3 regions of the Marinovum sp. J2-8 genome follow, and region 2 is predicted to be linked to each of the others. Evidence: riboswitches for the same ligand, from Rfam matches in the RefSeq annotation. Region 2 holds a riboswitch; each other region holds the start of a gene.
The links. A riboswitch is a leader RNA that binds a small molecule or an ion and turns the genes downstream of it on or off. The one in region 2 is predicted to bind thiamine pyrophosphate.
Positions count from the first base shown of each region.

Region 1: linked by a shared signal. The riboswitch ahead of AC0L4F_RS10165 (thiamine ABC transporter substrate-binding protein) and the one ahead of AC0L4F_RS02455 (Ykof family thiamine-binding protein) in region 2 are both predicted to bind thiamine pyrophosphate.
Region 3: linked by a shared signal. The riboswitch ahead of thiM (hydroxyethylthiazole kinase) and the one ahead of AC0L4F_RS02455 (Ykof family thiamine-binding protein) in region 2 are both predicted to bind thiamine pyrophosphate.

Region 1 is NZ_JBVVRZ010000003.1:151,687-154,959, forward strand. It holds gene AC0L4F_RS10160 (thiamine/thiamine pyrophosphate ABC transporter permease ThiP) at 1-1,146, opposite strand, end outside; gene AC0L4F_RS10165 (thiamine ABC transporter substrate-binding protein) at 1,122-2,108, opposite strand; TPP riboswitch at 2,145-2,250, opposite strand; gene aroC (chorismate synthase) at 2,342-3,273, shown strand, end outside.
Region 2 is NZ_JBVVRZ010000001.1:488,071-491,343, reverse strand. It holds gene trpS (tryptophan--tRNA ligase) at 1-739, shown strand, start outside; gene AC0L4F_RS02460 (SDR family NAD(P)-dependent oxidoreductase) at 811-1,563, opposite strand; TPP riboswitch at 1,726-1,832, shown strand; gene AC0L4F_RS02455 (Ykof family thiamine-binding protein) at 1,842-2,435, shown strand; gene AC0L4F_RS02450 (ABC transporter permease) at 2,497-3,264, shown strand; gene AC0L4F_RS02445 (ABC transporter ATP-binding protein) at 3,251-3,273, shown strand, end outside.
Region 3 is NZ_JBVVRZ010000004.1:206,498-209,770, reverse strand. It holds gene AC0L4F_RS13955 (LysR family transcriptional regulator) at 93-995, shown strand; TPP riboswitch at 1,108-1,204, shown strand; gene thiM (hydroxyethylthiazole kinase) at 1,252-2,040, shown strand; gene thiE (thiamine phosphate synthase) at 2,037-2,651, shown strand; gene thiD (bifunctional hydroxymethylpyrimidine kinase/phosphomethylpyrimidine kinase) at 2,648-3,273, shown strand, end outside.

The DNA of each region.
Region 1 (3,273 bases), on a different contig from region 2:
GACCAGCAATGTGACTGGCAATGCGACCTCTGCCGGGCGCACGAAGGGTTGCACCAAAAGAAAAAGCCCCGTGCCCAGCACCAATCCCGACACGGCGACCCCCAATAACCCGGCCAGCTCACCCAGTTTGGTGGCCAGCGGCAGGGCCAAAAGGATCGTCAATGCGGTCGCGCCGAGCGCAACGCTCAGCGATCGTAACGCAGACGACCAGACATCCGCAGACAGCGCCAAAAGCCCCGGCAGGCCGGACACAATGATCATGGCAAGCGGTGTCAAAAGGAACAGTGCCGCAAAGCCGATCCAACAGAAATCGGCGATCCGCACCACACGGCCGCGCCCATCCCAGCGCTGCGGCACCCGGTCCAGCCCGGCGCCCAACCCAGCGGGGGGCGACAGCGCGAACAGGGCCAATGCGGCGGCCATGCCCATGGCCAGTTGAACCAGCGCCAGGGTCGCGGCCTTGCCCAAATCGAAATCGAATTTGAACGCCTGATAGATCGCCAGTTCCACGGTTGTGGCCTTTGGCCCGCCGCCAAGCGTCAGCGCCACGGCAAACGACGTCAGGCAAATCACGAAGATCACCGCAAAAGCCCCCGGCGCGATCCGCGCCAGCATCGGACGTTCCAGCACCCGGCCCATCGGCGCATCAAGCGACGCGGCCAGGCGAAACCGCTCCGCCGGGATCGCCAGCCAGCCTTGCAAAATCAAACGTGTGGCCAGCGGCAGGTTGAAAAACACATGCGCCAGAATCACGCCGTGATAGCCGTAAATATCAATGCGCGGCAGGCCCAGCCAGCCGCCGATCTGGTTCACCAGACCATTGCCGCCAAAAACCGCCAACAAGCCCAGAACCGCGACAATCACCGGCAGGATAAACGGCGCGCCAAGCAGGGCGATCAATGCGCCGCGCCCGGGAAACTGTTGCCGCGACAGGGCGCGGGCTACCGGAATGGCCAGAACGACGCTCACCGCCGCAGACAGCGCCGCCTGCCAGATCGTGAACCACAGGGCGGCATATTCCGGCGTGCCAAGGCCGCCAAGGCCCCCGGCACGCATAATCACCGCAACCACGGGGCCGATCACCAGCCCCGCAGCGAAAAGCGCCCAAACGAAAGGCAGCGTTACTGCGAAAGCGCGCTGCGCCATGCTTCGATCGCTGTATCCCGCAGCGAGGCCGCTTCATCTTCTGAATAGAACAGCACCTTTTCCGGCATCGGCAGTTCGCGGAACCCTTCGGGCCATTTTTCGACCGGAAGCGCCGCAGGCAATGACCAGTTCGAGGTCGGGATCATCGACTGGAATTCCTCGGTCAGGATGAACTGCATGAATTGATCGGCCAGATCGGGGTTGTCCGTGCCGGCCAGCTTCGCCACCAGTTCGACCATGAAGTAATGCCCCTCGGGGAAAATCGCCGCCGATTTGGTCAGGTCTTCTTCGGCAATGATGTGATAGGCTGGGGATGTGGTGTAGCTGAGCACCATGTCGGCCTCACCATCGGTGAAAAGCCCGTAGCTCTCTGACCAGCCTTTGGTCACTGTCACGATTTTCGGCGCGAGCTTTTCCCAGGCTGCCTTGGCCCCGTCGCCATAGACGGCCTGCACCCAAAGCACGAGGGCCAGACCGGAAATCGACGACCGCGGGTCCTGGATCACCAACCGGAGGTCATCCGGCGCGTCAAGCAGTGCCTCGAACGAGGCTGGCGGGGTGTCGATCAGTTCGTTGTTATAGATGAACGCCGTGTGGCCATAGTTGAACGGCAAAAAGATCTTATCCGTCCAGTCCACCGGCAGGGTCAATGCCGACATGTCGGCGCCATGTGGGGCAAACAGCCCGCTGTCGCGCGCCTTTTTGGTGATGTCCGATGTCAGACCGATCACGACGTCGGCTTCTGTGCGTTCGCCCTCCAACAGGATGCGGGGCAGAAGATCGCCGGTCTTGTATTGCAGATCACAGTCGCAACGGGCCTCAAACGCGGCTTCGATCCCGGGGCCGGGGCCCCATTCGGAATTGAAATAATCGCCTGCGTATACTGTCAAAACGGGGGTATCCGCCGCGGCCACGGTGGCCGAAGCTGCAACAAGTCCCGCAACGATGGTGCGTCCCAGCATGGGGCTCTCCAAATGTTGTGGGCGGAGTAGGGGCATGCTTGCGCAATCGACCTTCCCTCCGCCGGTTCTAGCCGGTTCAGGTTCAACGGGTTCGCATGTGCATCTCAGCTGGTCATATGGATCAGCACCCCGAGGTGAGGCCATTTCTAGGGCTTTGCCCTATGCGCCACAAGCCAATTGTGCTTGAGACCCGGCCAGTGGCGGCTTAGACGAAAGGAAATGGAGGGTTTGTCATGAGCTATAACACCTTTGGCCGCATGTTCCGTGTCACCACCTGGGGCGAAAGCCACGGACCGGGATTGGGCGCGACCGTTGATGGCTGCCCCCCGGGCGTGGAGATTGATGCAGAGTTCCTGCAAATTTGGTTGGACAAACGTAAGCCGGGCCAGAACAAGAACACCACCCAGCGCAAGGAGCCGGACGCGGTCGAGATTCTGTCGGGGGTGTTCGAAGGCAAATCCACCGGCACGCCGATCCAGTTGATGATCCGCAATACCGATCAGCGGTCCAAGGATTACGGCGATATTGTTGAAAAATTCCGCCCCGGTCATGCCGATATCACCTATTGGCAGAAATACGGCATCCGCGATTATCGCGGCGGTGGGCGGTCGTCGGCGCGCGAAACCGCAGCACGGGTTGCGGCCGGTGGCGTGGCGCGGGCGGTGCTGGCGCAGATGCTGCCGGGGCTGAAAATCACCGGCTATATGGTGCAGATGGGCGAAAAGCACATTGATCGGTCGCGGTTTGATTGGGACGAAATCGGGCGTAATGATTTCTGGGTGCCCGATGCAGCGGCGGTGCCGGAATGGGATGCCTATCTTGGGCATTTGCGCAAGGATGCCCATAATTCGGTGGGTGCGGTAATCGAAGTCGTCGCACAGGGCGCGCCCGCGGGCCTTGGCGCGCCGGTCTATGGCAAGCTGGACACCGATCTGGCCACGGCGATGATGTCGATCAACGCGGTCAAAGCGGTGGAAATTGGCGACGGCATGGCGACGGCGGCGCTGACCGGGTCGGAAAACGCCGACGAGATTTTCATGGGGCCGGATGGGCCGGTCTATTCCTCGAACCACGCGGGCGGTATCCTTGGTGGGATTTCCACGGGTCAGGATGTGGTGGTGCGTTTCGCGGTCAAGCCGACGTCGTCGATCCTGACCACGCGCAA
Region 2 (3,273 bases):
CCAATTGGCGTGGGCTTTCAACTGTGTGGCGCGCATGGGCTGGATGAAGCGCATGACCCAGTGGAAGGACAAGGCCGGCAAGAATCAGGAAAACGCATCGCTGGGGCTTTTGGCCTATCCTGCGCTGATGGCCGCCGACATTCTTGTTTACCACGCGACGCATGTGCCGGTGGGCGAGGACCAGAAACAGCATCTGGAACTGACGCGTGATATTGCGATCAAGTTCAACAATGATTTTGGCGTCGATTTCTTTCCGATCCCGGAACCGGTGATCGAAGGTGCCGCAACCCGGGTGATGAGCCTGCGGGACGGCACAAAAAAGATGTCGAAATCCGATCCTTCGGACGCCAGCCGGATCAATCTGACCGATGATGCCGACACGATTGCGAAAAAGATCCGCAAGGCCAAGACCGACCCCGAGGCGCTGCCAAGCGAGGCCAAAGGTCTGGAAGACCGGGCCGAGGCGCGCAATCTGGTCAACATCTATGCGGCGCTGAACGACCAAAGCGTCGATCAGGTGCTGGGTGATGTCGGCGGCAAGCAGTTTTCGGAATTCAAACCGATGCTGGCCGATTTGGCGGTGGCGAAACTGGCGCCGATTTCGACCGAGATGTCGCGGCTTATGGATGACCTGCCGGAAATCGACCGCATCCTTGGTCATGGTGCCGCTCGCGCGCGCGACATTGCGTCGCCGATCCTGGACAAGACCTATGACATCCTCGGCATGGTGCGCAGCTAGGCCGGAACCGAACAAAGGCCGCGGGGCACATCCACGCCCCGCGGCCAATGCAATCTGACTCTCACGCCCCGCTATTTCGCCGTCATGCGCAGCGCGCCATCCAGGCGGATCACCTCGCCGTTCAGCATGGGGTTTGCGAAAATTGCCGCCACCAGCTCGGCGAATTCCGACGCCTTCCCAAGCCGCGCCGGAAACGGCACCTTGGCCCCCAAGGAATCCTGCACCTCTTGTGGTAGACCGGCCATCATCGGCGTTTCAAAGATACCCGGCGCAATTGCCATCACCCGAATGCCCGAGCGCGCCAATTCACGTGCGGCCTGCAAGGTGAGGCTGACAACACCCCCCTTGGAGGCCGCATAAGCCGCCTGTCCGATCTGGCCGTCAAAGGCCGCAATCGAGGCGGTATTGATGATCACACCGCGTTCGCCTTCGGGGCCGGCATCGCCGCCCGCCATTGCTTCGGCGGCCAGCCGCATGGTGTTGAACGTGCCAATCAGATTGATCGAAACCGCCTTGGAAAACAGCGCCAGATCATGCGGGCCGTCGCGGCCGACGATCTTCTGTCCCGGCGCGATCCCGGCGCAATTGACCAGACCATGCAGCGCGCCAAAGCGGCTTTTGGCGGTCTCGATCGCCGCAGCCACCTGATCGGGCGCGGTCACATCGGCCTTGACCAGCGCAAATCTGTCGTGCTGCGACGCGCCGTCAGTGGCAATGTCGATGCCCACCACATTGGCCCCATCGGCCAACAGGCGCGCGGCCACACCCGCGCCCAGCCCGGAATTGGCCCCGGTGACCAAGATTGTCTTACCTTCGATGTCCATAACATCCTCCCACGTCTTTCCCCTTGATCGGTAGGGCCGCAGGGCATGGCAGACAATGATATTTGAGGTCCAAAATCTGATCTCAAATGCCATATCCGGCCCAAGGCTGCCCCTCGGGCAAACAGCGCTTGACATGGCCGGCGATGCAATGAATGTTGCACGCGAAATAGCCAGGGGTGTCCCGAACGGGGCTGAGATGCGCAACGATGCGTGAACCCTCCACAGCTGATCTGGATCATACCAGCGGAGCGAGGTCACATATGTTTATAGGCGCGCAAGTGTCACTCTACCCGATGACATCCGATTTTGTCGATGTCATCCTGTCCGGGCTCAAGGCCTTTACCCCATATCAACAGGATCTTCGGATCGAGACCGACGATATGTCGACGCTTATGGTCGGCGCGCCGGGGCCATTGTTCGACGCGATCCGCGATCTGTTTGCGACGGTTGCTGCCCAGCCGGATCATGTCGCGATGCATGTCACCCTGTCGCGCGGCTGTCCCGGGGAACCGGATGACCCCTCTTGTCATTGCGAGACGCTGACCAAGGCACAATCGCTGTCATTGGCAGAGCGCCAGACATTGGCCCATCAGGCCGTCACCGATGCCCCGGTCACCGGGGTCGAGATTGATGTGCAGTTCTCGCTCTATGTCTTGGGCCAGGATGGCCATATGGACGAGATTTATGGCTGCATCGACTTTCTGAAAGGTTCTGGCACCTTTTTGAAATCCAAGAACTTCTGCACCCGTCTGCGCGGTGACGCCGGCGCCGTGTTCGAGGTTCTGCGGCAGGCTTTCCTGCGGTTTGGCCCAGCCGAGGGCCATGTCACCATTGACATGACCGCCTCTGCCAACTCCCCCAGCCTGCGCTGAACGCACCGACCCGCCGCCCTGCACAGGATGCAGGGGCGCGGTCCTGCGATCGGAGACACCAATGTCGTTTCTGAAACGGAGCTTTCCGACCGTTCTTATTGCGCTGGCGTTGCTGTCAGCCTGGGAGGTCTATTGCGCCCGCGCGGCGGTGTCGCCGCTGGTGTTGCCGGCGCCGCATGATGTGCTGCGCGGCCTGTGGTTGAACCGGGCCGACATCGGCAGCCATGCACTGGCCACCCTGACGGTGACCGCAACCGGGTTCAGCCTGTCGGTGCTGGTGGCATTTGCCACTTCGGTCGCCCTGTATTTCCTGCCCTGGCTGCGCCGTGGGGCGATGCCGTTGCTGGTGGCCAGCCAAACGGTGCCGATCGTGGCGCTGGCGCCGCTTATGGTGTTGTGGTTCGGCTTCGGGCTGTTGCCAAAGGTATTGCTGGTCATCCTCGTGACGTTTTTCCCGATGCTGGTCAGCCTGCTGTCGGGATATGCCCGGCTGCCGCTGGCCTATCGGGATCAATTGGTGTCCATGGGCGCAGGACAATGGAGCGTGTTTCGCCGCGCGACCCTGCCCGTGGCGCGGTCGGCCTTCTTTGCCGGGCTGCGCATTTCGGCGACCTATGCGGTGGTGGCCGCCATCTTTGCAGAATATTCAGGCGCGCGGCGCGGTCTTGGGATTTATATCCTGTCGGCAAAGAACAACTTTCGCGCCGACCTGGTGCTGGCCGCCGTTGTCGTCTCTGCCTGTCTGACCTTGTTGTTGCTTGCGCTCTTGCACGGGGTCGACCGGGCCACCGGGCGCCGGTTCCGGAGGGACAACGATGCTACAGGTTGAAGGGCTGAC
Region 3 (3,273 bases), on a different contig from region 2:
GTCCTCGTTTTGTGTCTTGCTGAGAACTTATGACGCTGATACCGTAAGGATAACCCACCTAATACCTAACGCAGTGATCGGAAAATCGAACAATGGCCCGTGGTGGTTTTGGAGATATCCGCGTCTTTGTTGAAGTGGCGCGGCGCGGCGGTTTCCGCGCGGCAGCAGAACACCTTCAACTGGCCCCGGCATCGGTTAGCGAAGCTGTGCAACGATTTGAGGATCGTCTTGGCGTCCGGCTGTTGGAGCGATCATCTCGGTCGGTTGCACTCACACCCATTGGCGAACAGTTCTACGCGAAAAGCCTTCCGGCAATCATCGAGCTTGAAGGGGCGATGAATGACTTGGATGAACAGAAGGATGAAGTCACGGGCACTCTTCGCCTGACAGCCCCGTATAGCGCAGGTCCGTTCTTTTTGGATGATCTGGTCGCGCGGTTTGCGCTTGAGTATCCGGGCGTCAATGTTGAGCTCATTTATGACGACAAGAAAGTTGACCTTCTTGCGTCCGGCGTTGATGCGGCCATTCGGTCGAATACGCTGCTTGGGCCAGACACCCACGCCGTACCGGTCGGGCCAGAGTTGGCAATGACCATTGTCGCATCGCCGCAATATCTGGACGAGAACGGCAGGCCGGAAAACCCGAAGGACATCTTGAATCATGACGCGATTTGCTACGCCTTCGGTATGGGAGGACAAAACGCGCCCTGGGGCTTTGATGGGCCGGATGGGGCCTATAAGATGCAACCGAAACCACGGATGGTGGCGAATGATATGCGGTCCTTGGTCTACTATGCAAAGCAAGGGCTTGGGTTGGCCTACCTTTATCGAGAAATTGCCGTGCCACATCTGGGCGAAGATGGCTTGACCGAAGTGTTAAGCGATCACCTCGCTCAATTGCCGCGATACTCTCTGAACTATCGCAGCAAGCGCAATATGACGCGCCGGCTCAGAGCTTTTGTGGATATGGCAAAGGCATCGCCAGCAGGAAAATAGAGGACATTACCGACCTCGGTCCGTTTTGAATAATGGGCTGGTTTTGATTGGCTTTATGTTGAGGTCGAATTTTACTCTGCATTTGACACTAGAACCGAAATCGTTAGCATCAAGCGCACAACAGGGGCATCCGGCATCGGTCGGGTTGAGACGTACCCTTTGAACCTGAACCGGCTCATACCGGCGTAGGAAGTTGTGTTTGCCCCTGTGATTTATTGGGTCAAACCGATTCCCTTCGTCTTAGAAAGGGATGCATATGAACCAACCTTCACACGATCTGAACGCCATGCGTGCGGCGGCACCGCTGGTGCAAAACATAACCAACTATGTGGCCATGAATGTGATGGCCAACATCATGCTGGCGGCGGGGGCCTCGCCTGCCATGGCCCATGCGCGGGGCGAGGCCGCTGAATTCGCGGGTCTGGCGTCTTCGTTGAGCATTAACATTGGCACACTTGATGATGAATGGGCCGCTTGCATGCAGATCGCGGCCAAGGCGGCTGGTGAAAACGGAAAACCGTGGGTTCTGGACCCTGTTGCCGTGGGCGCGACAGAATTGAGACGCGAGCTTGGCACACGCTTACTGGCATTGGGCCCAACGGTGATCCGCGGGAATGCGTCTGAAATTCTCGCCTTGTCAGGCGCTTCGGCGCAGGGACGAGGTGCCGATGCCGCTGATCCCGTCTCTGCCGCCGAGATTGCCGCGCGTGATCTGGCAATACGCACAAACGCCGTTGTGGCGGTGACAGGAGAGGTCGATTTCGTCACGGATGGTACACAGTCAGCACGTATCGCGAACGGCGATCCGATGATGCCCCGCGTCACTGCTTTGGGATGTTCGTTGACGGGCGTTGTGGCCGCGTTTTGCGCAGTTGCCCCGCCGTTTGAGGCAACAGTTTCCGCGCTGGCCTATTACGGTGCCGCAGGCGAAGTGGCGGCGCAAACTGCCCGTGGTCCCGGCAGTTTTCAGGTGGCGTTTCTGGATGCCTTGTTTGCAATGACCGGCGACGAGCTGGACGCAATGGCGCGGATCGAGGCCGCATGATCCCGCCCCTTTGCTTCATCACCGATGCCGATGCACCGTTGCCCATTGTCGATCAAGCCGAACAGGCCGCGCGCGGTGGGGCGGCCTGGGTTCAGTTGCGCCACAAGACACTTGACGACGCAGGTTTTGCCGATCTTGCAAAGGCCCTGCGCGCGCGGCTTGATCCTTTGGGTGCGAAGTTGATCTTGAATGATCGTGTGGAGATCGCCTGCACCTTGGGGTGTTTTGGCGTGCATGTCGGTCAATCTGATGGCGACCCTGCCGAAATTCGCGCGCGGATCGGGCCGGATGCTGTACTTGGCCTGTCGATTGAAACGCCGGCGCAGATGGCGGAAGTCCCTCTTGGCTGTGTCACGTATCTGGGCGTCGGTCCGGTGCGCGCAACAGCCTCCAAGCCCGACCACGCCCACCCGTTGGGCTTTGATGGTCTGGCGGATATCACCCGTGCGGCGGCGTTGCCCTGCATGGCCATCGGCGGGCTGACCGCAGCGGACGTGGCCAGCGTGCGTCGCGCGGGATGCACAGGCATCGCAGTGGTATCGGCTATTTCCCGCGCGCGAGAGCCGGAACGTGCAGCCCGTGGCTTTCTTGATCAATGGAGCGACATATGATCCCCAATATCCTGACCATTGCGGGATCGGACCCTTCAGGCGGGGCCGGTATTCAGGCTGACATCAAAGCGATTTCCGCCAACGGCGGCTACGCAATGGCGGTCATCACTGCGTTGACGGCCCAGAACACACAGGGCGTAACAGCGGTCGAAATGGTGTCCGGCCCAATGATCGCAGCCCAGATTGCCGCGCTCCGCGCGGATATCGACATTCACGCGGTCAAGATCGGGATGCTGGGGGATGTCGCGACAATCGAAACCGTGGCGAACGCGCTTGAAGGATTGGATGTACCCATTGTACTGGACCCCGTCATGGTGGCCAAAGGCGGTGACAGGTTGCTGGCGGCAGATGCCGTTATGGCCCTACGCGAACGCCTTTTGCCGCGCGCCAGCGTGTTGACGCCAAACCTGCCCGAAGCTGCGGACCTTTTGCAAACGACTGAGGCCACAACCCTGGAAGAGATGAGAGACCAGGCTTTCCAGCTCAGGGCGATGGGCTGTGATGCCGTTTTGATCAAAGGCGGGCATCTGGCGGGGGCGATGGCGACGGACCTGCTGATCACGTCACTTGGCGAAACCGCGCTGCCTGCCAAGCGGTTCGAGACGTCAAACACACATGGCAC